One region of the Siminovitchia sp. FSL W7-1587 genome, then DNA from elsewhere that is predicted to be linked to it. Evidence: predicted binding sites of a transcription regulator. Region 1 holds the regulator's gene; each other region holds the start of a gene.
The links. Region 1 encodes LexA, which represses DNA repair genes until DNA is damaged. Its sites were predicted from a motif close to CGAACATATGTTCG; they were not measured.

Region 1 (5,429 bases):
AATCAACTTTCCAAGCTTGAGATGACCTGCCAGTGAAACGGCTTCGGAAGCCACCCCTTCCATTAAATCCCCGTCACCGCAGAGTGTATATGTATAGTGGTCGACAATATTGTAATCTTTTTTATTGTAAACAGCCGCCAAATGGCGTTCAGCCATGGCCATACCAACCGCCATTCCGATTCCTTGTCCCAGCGGCCCCGTTGTCGCCTCTACCCCAGGTGTATACCGATATTCCGGATGTCCAGGCGTTTTGCTTCCCCATTGTCTAAAATGTTTAATGTCTTCCATTTTAAGGTCGTAACCTGACAAGTGAAGGAGACTGTATAAAAGCATTGAACCGTGACCCGCTGATAAAATAAAACGGTCGCGGTTGAACCATTCGGGATTTTTTGGATTGTGGTTCATATATTTTGCCCATAATGTATAGGCCATGGGTGCTGCTCCCATCGGCAAGCCGGGATGACCTGAATTCGCCTTTTCAATTGCGTCGATTGACAGCGTTCTAATTGTATTGATGGCCAGCGCGTCAATCTCGGCCACATTGTTGTTATGCATCTAAATATCTCTTCCTTTCCCATTTTGTTCTATAACATATCATAAAGATATTTTTGCATTTTCACAACTTTTGAGTATAAAAAAACATCGAAGCGGGTCGATGTTTGTAAAGAAATTTTAATGAAGTTTTTTCTTTAGCTGGATAGAGCGAAGTTTTTCAGGCGTTACTTCTTGTCCCGTAGAATCAAACACCCTTACTTGTTCAATTGTCTGTTTCATGGAAGAGCGAAACGCTTTTAAATATTCGCCGCGAAGTCTCGACTGCTCCTTTGCTTCTTCCTTGGACAGGCCTTTTTCTTTCGCTTTTCGGGCTAGCGCATTAATCCTGGCGAGCTTTTCTTTTGAAAGCATACTCAAACTCCTTTTTTACGTTAAGTTAGCTCCAGTTTACTAAAAGCGATGGGTGAAAACAATCTATAAGCCCCTGACTGATAGATGAATCTCACTATCTACATGAAGCTAGAGTTCGCAATGTCAGAGATGGACAACAGTGGACAACACTGTCATGGACCCTGATTATCCTCCTGCTCCATAAACTCTTTGTATCGTCTATGTACCGTTGCTTTGGAAACTTTGAAACCGAACCCCCTCATCATGGCAGCTATCTCTTCAAAGGTCATATTGTTTTGTCTAAGGCGAATGATTTCTTCCACCGGGACCTCTATTCTTTCACGCCCATGCTGGTTCCCCTGGTTTTTCAAGTTTTTCTCCGGTTGATAGCCCTTGGAAACGGCTCTCTTCATGCCCCGTTTAATTTTGATATTATGCAATTTCCTCTGATGTTCTTCGATCATCGCCACAATATCCAATAGAATGGAGTCTGTTTCCGATATTTGCAGTTCTCCGTTATGAGACAGGCTGTACAATGTTACACCTTGCTTAAGAAGAACATGCATGAGGGCTATTTTGGCATTGCCCCGTCCAAGCCTCGTTTCATCCTGGATCAGGACAGCACCAATTTTATCGCCTTCTATTTTGTCGAGCATATCAAGTACGCCGGGACGGTTTAAGTCATAGCCGCTCGCTTTGTCGAGAATGATGTCACTTACATCAAACCCCCACATTTTTGCCGCTTGCACAAGTTCTTCCTGTTGTCTTTCCAATGAGGTTTCCTGTGTGTGTTTGTTTGTACTGACCCTGCAGTAAATAATGGCATGCATTTTTTCAACCCCAAAACAAAAGTCATCTATTTTTTTGATTCATTGTCATTTCACTTTGATCTTGTAGATCATTGTATACATTTGCTTCGACAGTTTTCAAGGAAGTATTCTCTTGTTCCCAACTGAATATCATGACTAATCCCATAATTAATGACAGTATAAAAAAGATAATGACGAATGAATAATGTTTCCATACGGACGCAATCATTCATATTCCCTCCCCGAAAGTTTGTTCGCATCTAAAAAACATTATAATAGGAACACCTGTTTGTGTCAATAAAATTACGAACCCATGTTTGCTTAATGAAAAACCGCATGCTATAATAAGGTCAATTCATCACGGGAAAAAGGGTGTGAAAAGGTGTCAAAACTTACAAAAAGGCAAGAAGACATATTAAACTTTATAAAAGATGAAGTGAAAAAAAAGGGCTATCCTCCGTCTGTTCGCGAGATTGGGAAAGCGGTTGGCCTCGCATCAAGCTCCACTGTACACGGGCATCTCGCCAGGCTGGAAAGCAAAGGCCTTATCAGGCGCGATCCGACAAAACCGAGAGCCATTGAAGTTTTAAACCAGAATGAGGAAACAATCGTTCAAAAAACGGTCAATGTTCCGCTTGTCGGTAAAGTCACTGCCGGGCTGCCGATTTCAGCAGTTGAGAATATTGAAGATTACTATCCGCTTCCGGAATCACTTGTTCCGGCAGACGAGCAAGTATTCATGCTGGAAATCGTAGGTGAAAGTATGATAGAAGCCGGGATTCATGATGGTGATTTTGTCATCGTGCGCCAACAAAAAACGGCCAACAACGGAGATATTGTCGTCGCAATGACCGAAGAAGACGAAGCGACAGTCAAAAGGTTTTATAAAGAAAACGGCTATTTCAGACTTCAACCGGAAAACGCGAGTATGGAGCCCATTATCGTATCCAATGTCGTCATTTTGGGAAAAGTGATCGCCTTATACAGGCGCTTTGTCCATTGATCAAGCCTCCTTCGCTATCCATACACGACGCACGAGCGGCCCAATCCCCCGTATCGCATTGAGCCGCTTATTTTTTGCTCACTTATTTGTGCCCGCTTCCTTTGCTTCACCCCAATAATATTCGCTAAACACTTCCGCCAATACATCGACTGTACGATAGAGTTCCTCCAACGTATTATCCACCCCGCCAATCTCGATCAAGAGCGCATTTTCGGTTAAATCTTGGTTGTATACTCCATTCCCGTCTGCCTTCGTTTTTCCAAAAACCCCTCTTGACAGCCCGGGATATTTTTCTTGAATAGAATGATGCAATCGTGTTGCGAATTCCAGGTTTTTCTGATAGTTCGGATGTTCCTGTCCGATCACAAAATACGGCTTGGCATACGTTTTTCCGTTAATTGTCGCAGTCGTAACCCCTTTTCTCTGCGAATCTCGATGAATATCAAAATAAAAGCGGACTTCCTCTTTTTGTTTCATCGTTTCCACGGCAATCTCACGTGAAAGCTCATATGATTGAAAGAATTTCATATTTCTTTTTTTCAAAAGCGCCTGAATATCGACCTCATTCACCAACGTACTAATTCCCTTTTCTCCCAGTTTTTCTCCCAATCTTTTTCCTAGCAGTGTCACATTTTTCTCTTTGTGCCACGCGCGGTTTGGATCCGTTACATTTGGAAGAAGAGGAAGAAATGACTCCGTATTATGTGAAGAATAGATAAAAACAACGGGCTTATCTATTGTTGTCTGTTCTTTTGTCGGCGGAGATTCCTCCGCAGAATCATCACTCTCTTCCCAAACATCCAAATCATCCGGAGGCGGGGATTCAATCGGAAGATTCGTAAAATCAGTCCCTTTTCCAGCCACAATAATTTTTGGGGTCGCTGCATGCAGTCCCGGAATCTCACTAATTAAAAATGTCTTCATGTTCCGCAGATTGATGTTCGTAAATAATTCGAGAATATCTCTGCCCAAAGTCTGTTCAAAACCTTCGGGAATAACGGATTGTAAAGCGTGGTTTTCCAACGACATGACATATAGGAAAGTTTCTGTTCTTGACGGATCATCACCTATGAAGGACAATAAGCTGATTTTTACACTTGAAAAGGCAATTGCCGAAATTAGGCAAAAAAGTGCGACAACCGTTGCAAAAGATTTTGCTGCGAATTTGAACATCGGGTTCATCCTTTAAGAAAGATTTTGTAATACCATTTATATGAGCGTTGATAGAGTCTATGATTAAAAAGTTGTTCATACCTATAAACTTCGGAAAATAAAAAAAGCCCCATAGGGGCCCACGGTGTTTAAAAAACAATCTATTCTTTTATACATTAGGAATTTTTTAGTAGATCAAACTGTTCGCTCGTGTCCAAACAATTAATAGATTTACCACTTTTACGAACATCCCATTACATGTTAAGTACCTGTAAACGGCTTTCATTTATGGAAAATTTTGAAATATAATGTAATGATGAAAGACTTGATACAAGGGTTGCGGGGCGATTGCAAAGTTCATAGTCAAGAAGGGGACGGGCAACATTTAGTCTGTCTCGTTCATCATGGATGTTTCGTTATTGTCGGGCGATTGCTTTTTATTTTTCTTTTCGCTAAAAGGTTCTTCGACAGTTGCTTCTCCAATGGTTGGCTCTTGCAAGCTTGCCAACTCCGGATCAATTGCTTGTTTTGTATTAGCTTTTATATGTAAAGACCCATTATCGTCAACGGATTGCACATCTTCGCACTCACTTGAAGAAGCAGTAAACATGAATCCGGAAAGCAACATCAATATAAAAGGTTTTTTAAGCATCTTATTACCTCCATCCTTATTCCGTCTATAGGAATCTTATCATTTTTGGGCAAGTATTTTTTTCGTTTCGGTATTTTTTAATCTAATCTAAAACAATGTCAACTGCGTTTAAAAAATGACATGCGCAGGTTACTAAAACCCTATCATAGTAAAGCTTCACAAACTTTTAATTGTTCAAACAGCTTGTGTGTTTAGCTAGTGGTTTATATGACCGTAGTGGCAATGATTCTATTTTAAGCTCCCAAAGCCGGCCCGCTCGTGAAAAAAATTTTTATGCAAAACAAAAACCCCTCCTGTATAGGAAAGGCAGTATGCTTGACAATATATCTGTTATGGTAGAGGTGAAATAATAAATCGTCGCTGGCTGCATCGATCATAAAGCGCGCACTATCTTCAATATTGTACCTTTGTATGAAAAAATAAAAACACCCCGTAGGAGATGTTAAGACTTACGATAGAAATATTTTTTATGTTCCTAAGATGTACCTACAAAAAATAGAAATGGGTCATGAGAAGCGTGAATATAACTCCTGCTTTAACAGCCATTCCGTCACCTTCCTAAAAGGTAGTCTTTTTTTGGGAAATTCATCAAGAAAAGTATGGCGACAATCCGTTTCAGGTTGCCGGTTTCCTTTTGAATTTCAACATCTTTTCACCTCTTTAACTGCAATTTATCACACCCATGTTAATACTGTTTGTAGTATATGTAAAGTTTTCATTTACAAAACAAAAAATGACAGTGCGTAAAGATTCACTTATTTCCCATTTATTAGACATCTGTAAAAATGGCTTTTAGTCATTCAGACAATACAACAAATATTCATTCTTATTGGAAGCTTGAACGGACATGATATACATCCAGTCATCATTAGCCAGTTCTGCAACATTGGCACGCCAGGAAAAAATGGACCATCAAGACAATAAAATG
Region 2 (5,429 bases), 160 kb from region 1:
CGGTTGGCGACGACTTCTTTCTGATGTTTGATATAGGAATCCAAAAGATCAAGAATTCCCATCAGCTTTGGCCGCTGATCTCTTATGGCAACCATATTAAAGTTATAGGTTACTTGGAGATCGCTGTTTTTAAATAAATAATTCAAGATTCCTTCGGCATCCGCTTCTCTTTTTAACTCGATGACCATCCGAAGGCCGGTTCTGTCGGTTTCATCCCGAACCTCGGCAATTCCTTCAAGCTTCCGGTCGATTCGAAATTCGTCAATCCTTTTCACAAGATTGGCTTTGTTTACATCGTAAGGAATCTCACTGATGACAATTTGCTTTCTTCCTCCGCGAATCGTCTCAATATCCGTTTTGCCTCTGACAACAATTCTTCCTTTTCCAGTTTCATACGCTTTCTTGATTCCGTCCACACCTTGAATAATGCCCCCTGTAGGGAAATCTGGGCCTTGGATGACCGTCATGATATCATCGACGGTGCACCCAGGTTTATCCATCCGCATGATGACGGCATCGATCACTTCTCCGAGATGATGTGGGGGAATATCGGTCGCATAACCTGCCGAAATACCTGTGGAGCCATTGACGAGAAGGTTTGGAAACCGCGCCGGAAGCACAGTCGGTTCAGAGGATGTATCATCAAAGTTTGGTACATGTTCCACTGTTCTTTTTTCGATGTCTCGAAGCAGCTCGGAAGAAAGCTTGGAAAGACGGGCTTCCGTATAACGCATTGCCGCAGCCGGATCACCGTCTATACTTCCATTATTTCCGTGCATCTCAATTAATACGTTTCTTACTTTCCAGTCTTGGCTCATACGAACCATTGCTTCATACACTGATGTATCTCCATGCGGGTGATAGTTCCCAATGACGTTCCCTACCGTTTTTGCCGACTTTCTAAAACCTTTGTCTGCGGTGTTTCCATCTTGATGCATGGCATATAAAATTCTGCGCTGTACCGGCTTCAGCCCGTCTCTGGCATCCGGAAGCGCCCGTTCCTGAATAATATACTTGCTGTAACGGCCAAATCGGTCACCCAGTACTTCCTCAAGAGGCAAATCTTGAAATCTTTCCATTGCCGTCATAAATCAACAGCTCCCCCTTCTGATGTCAAGTTCTCATTTTCAAGTATATTCATGTCGTCCTGCATGCCGAATTGAACATTGTTTTCAATCCATTTTCTCCGTGGTTCCACTTTGTCCCCCATTAGCGTCGTCACACGTTTTTCCGCACTTGCCGCGTCATCAATCAGCACCCTGATCAGCGTTCTTGTTTCCGGGTTCATCGTCGTTTCCCACAGTTGATCGGGATTCATTTCACCAAGACCTTTATATCTTTGCAACATATATCCTTTGCCGACCTTTTTTGTTACATCTGCCAATTCATCGTCTGTCCATGCGTATTCGACAATCGCTTTTTTTCCAGTTCCTTTGCTTACTTTATAAAGGGGCGGGAGCGCAATAAATACTTTTCCGGCTTCAATCAAGGGTTTCATATAACGGTAAAAAAAGGTAAGAAGCAATACTTGAATATGGGCTCCGTCCGTATCGGCATCGGTCATGATGATAACTTTATCGTAATTGACGTCTTCAAGATTGAATTCAGGTCCGACGCCTGCGCCGATCGTATGGATAATCGTATTGATTTCTTCATTTTTAAATATATCCTGAAGCTTCGCTTTTTCCGTGTTGACCACCTTGCCGCGCAGCGGGAGAACTGCCTGGAACCTGCGGTCTCTTCCCTGCTTTGCCGAACCGCCCGCCGAATCTCCTTCCACTAAATACAACTCATTTTTCTTCGGATTTTTCGACTGGGCGGGCGTCAGTTTACCTGAAAGCAACGCGTCGGATCTCCTTCTGCGTTTTCCGCTTCTCGCCTCTTCCCTGGCTTTTCTTGCCGCCTCCCGTGCCTGAGCCGCTTTAATCGCTTTTTTCACAAGCATGGAGCTGACATTGGGGTTTTCGGCCAAGAAGTAGGCCAGCTGTTCCGATATAATCGTATCAACAGCGGATCTTGCCTCGGCTGTTCCCAGCTTTCCTTTTGTTTGTCCTTCAAATTGAAGTAATTCTTCTGGAATTCTTACGGATAAGATAGCAGCCAAACCTTCCCGGATATCCGAACCTTCCAGGTTTTTATCTTTTTCTTTCAGCAATCCTGTTTTTCTCGCAAAATCATTGACGGCTCTTGTGATCGCCGTTTTCGCGCCCACCTCATGTGTTCCGCCGTCTTTTGTCCGGACGTGGTTTACAAAAGACAAAATATTCTCGGCGTAGCCATCATTAAATTGAAATGCAAAATCTACCTCGATGTCATTCGCCGTCCCTTCAAATGAAACGACAGAATGAAGGGCATCTTTTTCTCCATTTAGGTATTCCACAAAAGCTTCAATGCCATTTTCATAGCAAAATACTTCGTGCTGCCCGCTGCGCAGATCATTGACTTCAATTGTGAGCCCTTTTAATAAAAATGCTGATTCCCGAAGCCTGCTGCTCAAGATTTCATAATTTAACGTGGTTGTACTGAAAATAGCCGGGTCGGGCTTAAAATGAATTTTGGTTCCGGTTTGCCTCGTCGTTCCCCTTTTCTCAAGCGTTGTGGCCGGTTTTCCGCCATTTTCAAATTTTTGTTCGTATATAACACCATCTCTTTTAATCGTTACGATGAGCCATTCAGAGAGTGCGTTCACAACAGAAGCGCCAACCCCATGCAAGCCTCCGCTCGTCTTGTATCCTCCTTGGCCGAACTTCCCTCCTGCATGCAAAACGGTCAATATGACTTCTGTAGTAGGTTTGCCTGTTTGATGGATTCCGGTAGGCATACCGCGCCCTTTATCCTCCACGCTTACACTGTGATCCTTATGCAGCGTAACGATAATTTGGTCGCCATATCCTGCTAAAGCTTCATCCACCGAGTTGTCGACAATTTCATAAACAAGGTGATGAAGACCGCGGGCATCCGTGGAGCCTATATACATGCCGGGCCTTTTTCGGACAGCATCCAGCCCTTCCAGCACTTGAATCGAATCTTCGTTATATTCCATCGTTGTCATATTTTTACTCATTATAAAACGACTCCTCTTTCATAGAGCTTTCCAGTTATAAAACACTTGTTCGCATATTGTACTATATCATATTTTTCCAAGCATGTCTTATTGTATATCCGGAAGCTCTCTTTTTGCAAATGGTGAAGGGATTATACGTCTCAAGAGTTTGCCGAAATGTTCATAAGTGTTATTTCCGGCTTACTTCTTTTTTTGCTGTTTCATCAGTGCCGCCCTTCTGTCATTTTCATTTTCTTTGATGAACATGAAAAGACCGTCCTTCAGCAGGACGGAAAGTCAAATCATTGCGTTCCTTTGAATTTATAAAGCTTCTTGTATCAAATGCCTGACAAGCATCCACATTTTTTAAATTTGCAAAAAAGCACGCAACCAGTTGATCTGTTTGCTTGAATTGATATGAAACAAGCAAAGACGGGTTGCGTGCCTTGTGGAGGTTTCCAAAAAGATTTGCGTGAACGACATTAGGCTTAGAGTGCGTGTAAAATGGTACGCCTTGGCGATTTCGAATACTATAGACTAAACATATGCCCGCTGTGGCGCTTATTTTGTTAAGGCGTGCTCCACTTTAATGCATCTGTCCATGATGACAGTATAGCCCTTTTCCTTTAAAAATTCATACGCCTCTTCATTTTGCACACCTAATTGGGCCCAAAATACATCTGCGTCAATTTCAACGAATTCTTTCGCAATCTCCGGCAAAAACTCAGAACGCCTAAAAACATTGACGATATCAACATGTCCTTCAACTTCCTTTAATGAATCAACAGCTTTGATGCCAAACACTTCATCTACAGTTGGATTAACAGGGATGATTTCGTAACCAGCATCTTTCATTGCCTCTGATACCATATATGAAGTTCTTTCAGGATTATCACTAAGGCCCACAACGGCTATTCTTTTTGCTTTTTTCAAAATTTGTCCCATTTCTTCTCTTGTTGGATTTTCTATCGCCATTTCATATCCTCCTTCAATAAGTCTCGTCTTAATCATATCGTAATTCACTCCTGTTTTTCATGCAAGCGATTACGTATACACAATTATGATGGGGACATGGTACAATAAAGTGAAACTTCAATCAGCCGGTATTCCCTGGTTGTTAGTTAACCCAATCGGGCTTTTACTTCGATGACAATACCGTCGAAGTTTTTCCTAGTCCTGTCAAACTGGCCGAATCAGGCTTTTACTGGCATTGTATCACCACTGCTCACTTCCTGTATTACCTTTGATTTTTAGAGCGGGATTATACTGCCAGTTAATGCGGGATATGTGAAACTTCAATCAGCAAGGTATTTGCTGATTGTTAGTTGATCCAATCGGGCTTTTACTGGCAGTAGATCCTCGCTGCTCGCTTCCTGTATTACCTTGATTTTTGGAGCAGGGGATTGTACTGCCAGTTAATGCGGGATAAAAAAGCATTTTTGTGGATTAATAGAAAGAGGGGCAAATGCTGATGATGCAAATCGTTGTTTTGTTATTATCATACTTGATTGGTTCTATTCCTTCCGGTTTAATTGTAGGAAAAGTATTTTATGGAATTGATATCCGTGAACACGGCAGCGGCAATTTAGGGGGGACTAATACGTTTCGCGTATTAGGTAAAAAAGCCGGGATAGCCGTTACGGCAGCGGATATTTTAAAAGGAACGGCTGCTACGTTTTTGCCCACCCTGTTTAGCGTTGATATGCATCCTTTGCTCGCGGGTGTGTTTGCGGTGCTAGGTCATACATTCCCGGTGTTTGCCGGTTTTCGCGGGGGAAAGGCTGTCGCTACATCGGCAGGCGTTCTTTTGGGATATGAGTATTGGCTATTTATTGTTCTTGTTAGCGGATTTTTACTTACTCTAAAAATATCAAAATATGTTTCATTATCTTCAATGGTGGCCGGCTTATTTGGCATTATTTATTGCATCATTCTTGGTGACTGGGTGCTGGTGTTGGTTGTTTCAGCACTGGAGCTGTTTGTCATTTACAGGCACAGGGCAAATTTAAAACGAATAAGGGATAAAACTGAGCCAAAAGTGAAATGGATATAACAAACAATTGACTGAAAGACGGGTTTTCTATATGAAAAATAAAGTATATTTGTTCCTCGTTTTTTTGGGCCTGGCCAGCGTATTATTTTTTTATGGGGTGAGCAGTGAACAGCGGAAACGACATTCACCTCATCAGGGTTTTGAAACTATGCCGGCTAAGGAGATTAATCTTCGACCCAAAAGCTTCGAAACGGAAGCCACGATTGCCGGAATAGGGGATATTCTTATTCACGACAAGTTGTATAATGATGCGCGATCACATAATGGTTATGATTTTTCGCCGATGTTTTCTCACATCAAGCCGTTACTCCGAAAACCAGATTTATTGATTGC
Region 3 (5,429 bases), 1.5 Mb from region 1:
CTCCGGTCAGCCGGGAGCCGATTTGGGTGGCAAGCCTGATCCGTTGCGCCTCACCGCCTGATAATGTTCCGGCCGTACGACTCAACGTCAAGTAATCCAGACCGACATTCACCAAAAAGTGCAGGCGTTCAGATATTTCTTTTAAAATCAGGTTCGCAATTTGTTTTTCTTTTTCCGTCAAATGAATCGTTTGAAAAAACTGCTGCGCTTCCTTGATTGATAACTCGGTCACCTCGCCGATATGGTTGCCCTCCACTTTTACAGCGAGGCTTTCCACCCTCAACCGATAACCGTTACAGCTCTGGCAAGGATGTTCCGCCATATATCTTTCCATTTGCTCCCGGATATAATCAGAACTCGTCTCCTGATAACGCCGTTCCACATTTCTCAAAACCCCTTCAAACCGGATTTTGTTTTCGCGTATTTGCCCAAAGTCATTTTGATATCGGAACAAGATGACCTCATTTCCGGAACCATACAAAATTTTGTCCATTTGGGCTTTAGGCAAGTTCTTTACCGGAACATCCATATCGATGCCATAGTGATGGCAAACCGATTGTAAGAGCTGTGGATAATATCGAGAGCTCACCGGGATCCATGGGGCAATCGCACCCTCGTTCAACGTCAAATCCCAATCGGGAATGACAAGTTCTTCATCTACTTCGAGCTTGGAGCCGAGTCCGTCACAATCTGGGCACGCTCCAAATGGACTGTTGAAAGAAAACATGCGCGGTTCCAGCTTATTAATGGAAAAACCGCATTCCGGACATGCGAGCTGTTCGCTAAAAAGCAGTTCCTCTTCTCCAATGACATCAATGATGACTTTTCCATCCCCAAGGCCGAGGGCCGTTTCGAGGGAATCTGCCAGACGGCTTTCCACCCCCTCTTTAACAATAATGCGGTCAACTATGACTTCGATAGAGTGTTTTTTATTTTTTTCCAGGCGAATTTCTTCACTGAGATCAAGCGTTTCACCATTAACCCTGAGACGAACAAAGCCCTGCTTTTTAATCTCTTCCAGCACCTTAGCGTGGGTTCCCTTGCGTCCAGAAACGACAGGCGCCAGTACTTGAAGTCGTGTGCGCTCTGGATACGCCATGATTCGATCAACCATTTGCTCAATCGTTTGCGACGTAATTTCGATTCCGTGAATCGGACATACAGGTTTGCCGATTCGGGCAAACAGCAAACGCAAATAATCATAAATCTCTGTCACCGTACCGACAGTGGAGCGCGGATTCCGGCTCGTCGTCTTCTGGTCAATCGAGATCGCCGGAGACAGCCCTTCGATTGCATCGACGTCAGGCTTATCCATTTGTCCCAAGAACTGCCGTGCATAAGCAGAAAGTGATTCCACGTAGCGTCTTTGACCTTCTGCATAAATCGTATCGAATGCAAGCGAAGATTTCCCGGAGCCTGATAATCCCGTTACAACTACCAATTTATCTCTCGGGATTGTGACATCAATATTTTTTAAGTTATGGGCCCGTGCGCCTTGAACAACTATTTTATCAAGTGCCATCGTCGTTTCATCCTTCCGCTTTTAGCTCCAAAATAGCGTCTCGAAGCTGTGCCGCTCTTTCAAAATCAAGCGCTTTGGCTGCTTCTTTCATTTCTATTTCCATTGAAGCAATCAGCTTTTCTTTTTCGTTTTTCGATAGTTTTTCCGTTTGATATTCGTATTCTGCGCTGTCTTCAGCCGCAACCGTCGCGCGAATGACGTCGCGAATATCTTTTTGAATGGTTGTTGGGATAATGCCATGTTTTCGATTGTACTCTTCTTGGATGGCGCGCCTCCGCTTTGTTTCGGAAATCGCTTTTTTCATCGAGTCTGTCACATTGTCGGCGTACATGATCACATGGCCGTTCGCATTCCGAGCGGCCCGGCCGATTGTTTGAATCAGTGAACGCTCGGAACGGAGGAATCCTTCCTTATCGGCATCAAGAATAGCTACAAGCGATACCTCCGGAATATCAAGCCCTTCCCGGAGCAAGTTGATACCGACAAGGACATCAAATTTGCCGACACGTAAATCCCGTATGATTTCTATTCGCTCAAGTGTTTTTATCTCCGAGTGCAAATACTGTACCTTGACCCCTACATCCTTCAAATAATCCGTTAAATCTTCCGACATTTTTTTCGTCAGCGTCGTAATAAGGACACGCTCGTTTTTGGCAACCCGATCCTGAATTTCGCCGAGCAAATCATCAATTTGGCCCTCAATTGGCCGGACATCAATGGTTGGATCCAACAGTCCGGTCGGACGGATAATTTGCTCCACCATTTTGGGTGTTTTTTCCAGTTCATAAGGGCCTGGTGTGGCCGACACAAAAATAACCTGGTGGATGTACTGCTCAAACTCTTCAAACTTGAGCGGCCGGTTATCTAAGGCTGACGGGAGGCGGAAACCGTGATCAACGAGCACCTGCTTCCTTGCCTGATCTCCATTATACATGCCGCGGATTTGCGGGAGTGTTACGTGTGATTCGTCAATGACTATTTGGAAGTCATCTGGAAAATAGTCGAGCAACGTGTATGGCGTTGCGCCTGGCGGTCTGAGCGTTAAATGACGGGAATAGTTTTCAATCCCTGAGCAAAAGCCCATTTCCCGCATCATTTCCAAATCATACCGGGTTCTTTGTTCTAGACGCTGGGCTTCGAGCAATTTATCTTCCGCACGCAGCTCGGCTAAACGCTCTTCCAGTTCTTCTTCTATATTCTTAATGGCAATTCTCAATTTATCTTCCGCTGTCACATAGTGGGAAGCCGGAAAAATAGCGGCATGTTCTCTGTCTCCCACTATTTCCCCCGTGAGGGCGTCGACCACTCGAATCCGGTCGATTTCATCTCCAAAAAATTCCACCCGTATGCATTGTTCTTCTCGCGCAATCGGGAAAATTTCGACGACATCCCCACGAACCCGAAAAGTTCCATTTGTAAATTCAATATCATTGCGCGCGTATTGTAGATCCACCAGCCTGCGAAGCAGATTGTTTCTTTCAATCTCCATTCCTGTCCGGAGAGAAAGGACGTGCTCACGGTATTCTGTCGGGGAACCGAGTCCGTAAATACAGGAAACACTCGCAATAATAATGACATCTTTCCGCTCAAATAAAGCTGACGTCGCCGAGTGCCTGAGTCTGTTGATCTCATCATTGACACTGGAGTCTTTTTCAATAAATGTATCTGTCTGGGGAACATAGGCCTCAGGTTGATAATAATCATAGAAACTGACAAAATATTCAACAGCATTGTTAGGAAAAAACTCTTTAAACTCACTATAAAGCTGACCGGCGAGCGTCTTGTTATGGGCAATGACGAGTGTCGGTTTGTTTACTTCCTTAATGACATTCGACACCGTAAACGTTTTTCCCGTTCCTGTTGCCCCCAAAAGCGTCTGATATTTTTTTCCGGAACGAATTCCTTCCACAAGCTGAGCAATCGCCTTTGGCTGATCGCCGGACGGCTTATAATTCGATACGATATCAAACTGGTTGATCAAAGCCGCATCCTCCCTTTATCTGCTATCTATATGATCTTCCGACTGTTAATCGGAAAGGTAATGGATATGATTCACATACATTCATTTTAACACAACATGCGCCTTCGTAAACAGTTTGGCCGAACATATTTTCGTATGACATTGCCATACAGAGCCGTTTGAAAAGGGCAGGCCTAAAAGACTATACCATTTTCGACCATTTATTATAAATTTCGGCAATTTTCGTTGTAAATAAAAAAATGGGGTGTTAAAATGTGGGTACATATGACTACCTTTCGATAATGGCAAACTTGATGAAAATCAGGGACGCAAAGCCACGGGCCTACGGGAAATCTATGGCAGCCGGGTTACCGAAGAAGGATGGATCTGGAAATGACGGAACTATTGTATCATTTTGTTCACTTTTTCCATGCAATAAAAATCCACCTTTTCTATCGGGTGGATTTTTTTGTTTGGAGGTGACACGACTATAAAACCTTTTATTGATTACTCCATTTATATTAAGAAGAAACAAATGATTAGAAGTGCGCGAAAATTTGGCCTAACAGCCGCTAAAACGGTTAAGCTTAGTCAAGAACTCGACCAATTATTAAACCTGAAACAAAAGGAATTATTAAAACAAGCGATGGATCAAACACAATAATGACACTCTTTGTATTCTGCAAGGTGATCCGATATTAGCGTAGTATGGAAAGAAGGGGCAACATTGAACTTTAAGAAGCTAGTTACATGGAAAAGGCGGCAAATACGCAGGCCGCCCATAAACTTGGAAGAAGCTTTTTCTATTGCATTCCAGCATTCCGAACATGCAATTTGCCTTTTTGACCATAAGGGCAACATCATTTTTTGCAATCAAAAAGGGCATGAACTGCTACATATAGCAGACATTGAAAATCCATCTGCTCTAAACATATTTGATCATATTTTTTCATATTTTAAAGTGAATAAGGCCGCTGACGAATCCATCCTCATTAGTGAGGCAACGGTCAAAGGCCCTGACAATCAACAGTTGAACACTGAGTTTACATTTATTCCGTTATCCATTGATGATGATTTATTAGGAGTTGTCGTCATCATCGAGCTGAAAACATGCCAAAAGCTTAATTATTTAAAAGGCGAACCAGGCTATTATCATGCCAAGAAATATGTCAATCAACGGCTTTCACATGTGGATAAAAATGACACCTTTGCTTTTTTTTATGTAACCATTGATGAACTAGATGATGTGATTGATGTATACGGACTTGAAGCAGGAGAAAAAGTGATTCAATCAATCGTTTCTCATATGACCAATAACGAAAAGAACGACGATATCGTTTTCCGCATCGAAGAAAATACTCTTGGCATTCTTCTAAAAGGGACAGAGCCAGACACTTACGACCAATACATTTCCGATGCTCAAAAGCTGATCAATCATATTGAAACCCCCTTCACCATAAACCATCAAGATCTTCAATTTACAGCAACAATCGGGGGAAGCATGTTTCCTTATGACGGGAAAAATTTTCAAACATTGTTTAAAAAAGCGCGAATTGCTTTGAAACATGCTGAAGAACGGGGAAACGGAAACTTCCAATTTTATTTGCCCGAGATGAAAGCAGAAACACTGAAAAAATTTGAATTGGAAGCCGACTTGCTAAAGGCCATACAAAATGAAGAGCTTTATGTAGAATACCAACCAAAAATTGATGTCCTTACTCAAAAAGCGATTGGAGCCGAGGCGCTTGTCCGTTGGGAGCATCCCTGCAAAGGGAATGTGGCACCCGCAACATTTATTCCGATGGCCGAAGAAAACGGGAAAGTCATTCAACTCATTGATGACTTTGTTATCCGTACGGTTTGCCAACAAATCCAGCAATGGAAAAAAGAGCAGGTCCCTTTTCATAAAATTTCCATAAACTTGTCAGCAAAAAGCTTTTTGAAAAA
Region 4 (5,429 bases), 1.3 Mb from region 1:
GGCGATTTGCTGGAAGAAGCCCATGGGCTGTTCACGGACGACCCCGATCTGGAATTAATGAGAGGGAAATATTATCTGGAAATAAGGAAGCCCGATGAGGCGTTGGAATGCTTCACCCGCGTCATCGCTCTTCAGCCCGAGATCCTGATGGATATTGGCAGCGTGCCCTGCTTTACTATGATCAGCAGGAGTATGAGGCCGCCCTTGCCGACTGCATGCATCTTCTGAGCAAAGACGAAGGGAACAAGGACCAAAATGTGCTGGTCTTGGCTGGTCGTTGCCATTTAGCGCTGGGTAATACGGCAGATGGCCGAGAGTTGATAAAGGAGACATTAGCAATAAACAAGCTCCATTTTCGATCATATATCCACTGGTGTATTGCGGAGAATGCGTACGGCAAGACCCTCGATCCTGCAGAACGGAAGCAACCGCTCCGAGACGATTTCTTGTTTCACTCATTCCTGTTTTTAAGATTAACCTGGTTTTATATTTGTCTTTACTTGATTGTTTCGCTGCTTTTTGATCTACATCCGTATTCTACAGACCTGTTGCTCATCCTTTTACTGTGGAATGCCTGGAAAATATGGAAGGTTAGACGAGTTTTATCAACTTAGAAAGGAGTTACTCATGTTACATCAATACAGCCGCAAAAAAAGGAAGCAGTTGGAGTTATATTTCCGCTGCCTCTCTACCATATGTACGGACAGTGTTCTCGGCCACTACTATTATGTCTATGAATTTCATAAGGCAGAACGCTGGCTGCGAAAACAGGTTATGAAAAATGCTCTTCTCGCTTGGAACATTACCGATGCGGCATCATTCAAAAGCACCATTCGCTGGTTGCTGGATGACGGTTATCGTGATGAATATAGACAAATACATGCTCATCTGTCGGCTTTGACGGATGCCTCACGCAAAAGATATATGGAAACATCAACGAACCACCCCGACTATGCCAGAAGGGCGGTTGTTGATAAATTCCTTCCGCAACTGCCTTCGGGAGACATTGCTGCGTTTGGAGGAGGATGGGCCATTTTTTTAAGCCGAATCGGCCCTGTTTATGGGTATGTAACAAGCGAAACAGCTTGGAAAACCAAAATAGAAATAGCCAGGCGTCTACAGAGCCATTACAACAATTGGGAGGATTATATGACAGCTTTTGCCGCAGGATACGCTTTTAGCCAATCCGATCCGGAAATGAAGAAAGCCAGGCATATTTTTAACGGGGCTATGAGCTTGTTTGCTAGCAATACATTAGTCGATAAAGTGGTATGGCACCAGAACCTGCTCCCTGATAAAGGGGAATCCCTTCACAAGCAAGGGAAATTGTCTATCTGATGAGCCTTCGTCGATCATACAATGTTGCGCGCAATGAATGGTGTGCCTGAACAGTGATGTTATGTGCAAAAAAATAACCCTTAGAAACCGGACTTGTTACAACCATATTCGTCTGCCGAAACGTAAAAACCCTTGAATTTTTTCAAATAATTCAAGGGTTTTTATCTTTAAAAATAGTTAACGATTAACCATCCATCTTTTAACTCGATATGGTACCCTGTTGATCCCCAATTCACCTGCACCGTTTCCCCTGTTTGTATGGCTAGGTCGACATTCTCCTTAAACCCCTCATATCTATTTGTTAACATATCTTTTACCAATTCCGCATAGTCCGGAAGAGCCTCTAAAACTCCGGCACTCATATAAGCAATAGGATTCTGATCCTTTATGATGATAAATACATCACTATCAGGAATAGCGTATAGTTTTGCACCATGATTTCGTACGGCAATGATGATATCACTTAAATTGGGATGTTTATTCTCATCCATAACCAGAACATATTTAGTACCGTCAATAATGATCTCATCTTCGGCAGATGTATCTTTTCCTTCATTTACTTGTTCTGGATTGGTGTTATGTTCATTTTTTGCTGTTTGTTTATTTGTCTCTTCTTTAACCGCTGGAGTTGTTTCTTCTTTTTTTACGGCATCCACTGTCTTTTCTTCAGGTTTTGCCTTTTCTTCAGGTTCTACTTTTTCTGCTTGTTTATTCGTTTCCTCTGTAGCCGTTGATATTTTTGCAGTTATGGCTGTTGTATCAAGTACTTTTTCTTCTGGTTTCGTATTTTCCGCCGGTTTTTGGAGGTCCCTAACTGCCATTTCTTCTGCTACTTGAGTAGCTTTTACATCACTTTTTGTCCCCGAGTAATGGAATGCACTAGCAGCTAACAAAAATACAGACATCAATACAATAGCATAAAACTTTTTCATCGGTCTCCTCCTTTTTACATTTCCCATGTTTATATATTATCACAAATATTTCATTTAGGTTACAAATGTTACATTTATATTTCTGTATTTTTCTAAACTAGGTTTTCTCTTCTGTTCTTGCTTTTCATTTACCCCTGAAACTTTCTGGCAAACACTATTTTAGCAGCCGTCTTTTATCCGAACCATTTGTCAGGCTAGCTTACGTTTCATCTAAAATTGGAACGAAATAAAAGTGGATATATGAGCGTTTAGGAGACGTTCAAGGATGCGGAAAGAGGATATTGAAGAATTAAGCGGACTCAGCAAATCATATCTATGAAACAAGATTTGTTTCCAAATGAACAAGTATTCGTGAAACCGATTTGTTAGGTTTCGGATATGTTCATGACGGCAACACAAGTATCGTTCAAGACACAATCATCGCCAAAAGCCCCTCAATGATATGGCTTATACACTACCATGAAAATATATTCAATGAATGGGCGCGGCTTAAAGCCGCATATTTATTAAAAGAGCATGAGGCCGTCTTTGTTTTATCGTTAGTGACGGAACCTTCTGACACTTCAAGGGTCGAGCAACTAACTGCTCGGTATTAGGACAAACAAATAGCATTTGCTGAACGAGTCAACCAAATGCTTGTTTTTTGCCTGGCAAAAGTCAAATCACGTCAATAAAATATGCTGAAAAATGCTCAACTAATGATTAGACATATATTTATTGCTTCCGGGAAATTGCTTGATTACATTCCAGGCTGCAATCGCTTCTTTACGGCTTTTTCCTTTATTTTTCGGATCAGCAAAAAAGTCGCGTATAAATTGATTATATTCAAATTGAGGTGCAATGTTTTTCTTGTACGAAGGGTCTTTCTTTCGTTCCTCTTCCTCATACCAAGCGTCTACTACATCACGATATGTTTTTCCGACATTGTTCTTAAAATAGTTTTGGATATAAGTGGAAAAATGAAAGTTGGGGATTACCGATTTAAAAAATGCTCTTACATGCTGGCTGCAGCGATGGTTTTCCATAATGACTGTATCAAGACTTAGATCTGCTTGAGGTTGCACCTTCTTATTCGTTTTTGATTTTCTCGCAGTTTTTTTTATCTCCCCTGTCCGAAGAAATGTTTCAATCCTATCGGAAATTTCTATCTTAGAACCAGAGGCACTTATTCCATTTTCCCTACAAAAAGATTGTAATTCTTCCTTTAACCAATAGAAATCTTTAAAACTTTCCACGCTTGTATTTTTCGTTAGACTAGGTCTCATACATTTTCCCTCCACATTTACTTCATACACATTATAGAACGTAAGTTCCCATTTTGCAAAAAACGTTACAAATAAATCCGTTTCCAAAAAACGCTGGGACATAAGCTGAAAACTAACGAATATTCGCAAAAAACATGAAAACCGTGTGAAATGAAAGGTTTTTACATTTGCCTTCATGTTGTTTATAGGGCTTTAACGCAGCCTCTTGTCAACGATGTGGAGTGCCCAAGTCTGGCCATGCCGAACAATGGAAACCTTAGTCTGAGCCGACATGCCACTTATCGTAAAATGAAAGGTTTAAACTGATTTTGAGCTAAGCCATATCAGTCCATTCAAAAAAAGAACTCATGATCAGTGTCCACCAACGGTAAAAAACCCTTGAATTTTGTACTGCTCGACTCAAAAATCCAAAGGTTTTTTTGCTTTCCAAAACAACTTGATGTTCTCAACTATTTACGTACAGCTTCAAATGTAATCAATTGCGTTTCTTTCGTTGGCTCCTTCATGTAATCATAATCAGCGGAGCAAGTGATTTCAGAGAAACCAACATTTTTCAAAATCAGTTTGAACTCCTCTATTCCATACCACCGGATGGCAAATCTTTGTAATTCAGTGTCCACTAACTTGCCTTTTTTCCATTTTTCATATTTTAAGTGCGTTAAAGTATATTGATCTACCCAATTTATTTCAATCGATTTGCTTTCTAATAAAATACCTTCTTCATCGGAAAAAGGAAAAGTGGAAGTGGATGTTTCTCCTGTACGCCACTGAACAGGAAAGAGCAGGTCAATGATGACACGCCCTCCAGGTATAAGATGGTTATAAAAACATGTAAGGGCATTTTTGGCATCCTCTAATTTCTCAATCAAACAAAATGAACCCGTAGGTATGACAATCGCTTCGTATTTTGAAGGCAATTGAAAACTGCGTAAGTTCCCTTCATACAGATTCGGATGTAACCCTCTTTCTGTACAGCGCTTCCTGCAAGAATCTAACATGGCAGGCGAATAGTCAATGCCGTCAACAGTATATCCTTTCTCCAGCAAAGGTATTAAAAACCGCCCTGAACCCACTGCTGCTTCCAGTATCTTCCCATTCGTACCTGTTAATCTTTCAAGGTAATATTCAATATCACCATCTACTGAATAGCCAATAGGCTTTGTAACATTATAAAGCTCTGTACTGAGTTCACCATAATAACTAAACAATGCAATTCCTCCGATTTTATATGCGGAAAAGCTCATTGAATGACTTTTCGCACCTTATTCTTGTTACCTGAATATAAAGAGCCGACGATTATCATGAACCCCTCTCTTTTTTTGAATATACACAATTTTTGATATAGTTTAATGATAAAGCTATTGAAAAACCATGAAGCTGAAGGGTACATATTAAAAGAGTGACCCACAAAAGAATCACTCTTTCATCTAAAATCCACTACCTATCCGCGCCGATATATAAACAATCCAGCTCTAGGTAGTTGTGGTATTTTGTGAACATTTTGATGTGAACTTTTTATGTATTCAAAGCATAGTTTGAAAAGCCATCATCATATCGGACACCGCAACAGCATATTATGCTTCATCAAAAAGTTCGCCAAACACGGACTAGATAAAACAATGTATCATTAATTTTGAATATATTTTTCAAAAACGTCCCCAAAGTCTTTTTGTGTGTTTTCTTCATACGTCGTTTTATACCAATCAAAGGCAAATGTTGCCGCTTGTTCAAATTCTTTTGAGATAAGCCCTTCATGGAAACGATTATTCTCAAAGAGGGACTTCGATACTTGCAAACTATCTTTTGCAAATTTCTTCATTCGCTTATTTGTATCTTGGATTTGTGAAATAGCTACCAATGATTTATACAAATCTGCAATCGCTTTTCCTTCTTT

Region 2: parE (DNA topoisomerase IV subunit B) is a predicted target of LexA. The motif match lies at 3,103-3,116, and genes of this name have one in related genera.
Region 3: uvrB (excinuclease ABC subunit UvrB) is a predicted target of LexA. The motif match lies at 3,624-3,637, and genes of this name have one in related genera.
Region 4: NST31_RS07190 (DUF6434 domain-containing protein) is a predicted target of LexA. The motif match lies at 3,648-3,661, and genes of this name have one in related genera.

Annotation. Positions count from the first base shown of each region.
Region 1 covers NZ_CP150169.1:222,009-227,437, forward strand. The annotation lists gene tkt (transketolase) at 1-555, opposite strand, end outside; gene NST31_RS01060 (DUF896 domain-containing protein) at 673-906, opposite strand; gene NST31_RS01065 (recombinase family protein) at 1,059-1,715, opposite strand; gene NST31_RS01070 (hypothetical protein) at 1,738-1,923, opposite strand; gene lexA (transcriptional repressor LexA) at 2,077-2,697, shown strand; gene NST31_RS01080 (stage II sporulation protein P) at 2,776-3,870, opposite strand; gene NST31_RS01085 (hypothetical protein) at 4,235-4,501, opposite strand.
Region 2 covers NZ_CP150169.1:64,742-70,170, reverse strand. The annotation lists gene parC (DNA topoisomerase IV subunit A) at 1-1,088, opposite strand, end outside; gene parE (DNA topoisomerase IV subunit B) at 1,085-3,064, opposite strand; gene NST31_RS00360 (CoA-binding protein) at 3,605-4,018, opposite strand; gene plsY (glycerol-3-phosphate 1-O-acyltransferase PlsY) at 4,515-5,096, shown strand; gene NST31_RS00350 (CapA family protein) at 5,128-5,429, shown strand, end outside.
Region 3 covers NZ_CP150169.1:3,206,497-3,211,925, reverse strand. The annotation lists gene uvrA (excinuclease ABC subunit UvrA) at 1-1,522, opposite strand, end outside; gene uvrB (excinuclease ABC subunit UvrB) at 1,530-3,503, opposite strand; cyclic di-GMP riboswitch class I at 3,777-3,858, shown strand; gene NST31_RS14985 (aspartyl-phosphate phosphatase Spo0E family protein) at 3,952-4,146, shown strand; gene NST31_RS14980 (EAL domain-containing protein) at 4,210-5,429, shown strand, end outside.
Region 4 covers NZ_CP150169.1:1,546,043-1,551,471, forward strand. The annotation lists gene NST31_RS07175 (hypothetical protein) at 1-228, shown strand, start outside; gene NST31_RS07180 (DUF1266 domain-containing protein) at 628-1,338, shown strand; gene NST31_RS07185 (hypothetical protein) at 1,506-2,270, opposite strand; gene NST31_RS07190 (DUF6434 domain-containing protein) at 2,966-3,535, opposite strand; gene NST31_RS07195 (class I SAM-dependent methyltransferase) at 3,985-4,743, opposite strand; gene NST31_RS07200 (PH domain-containing protein) at 5,163-5,429, opposite strand, start outside.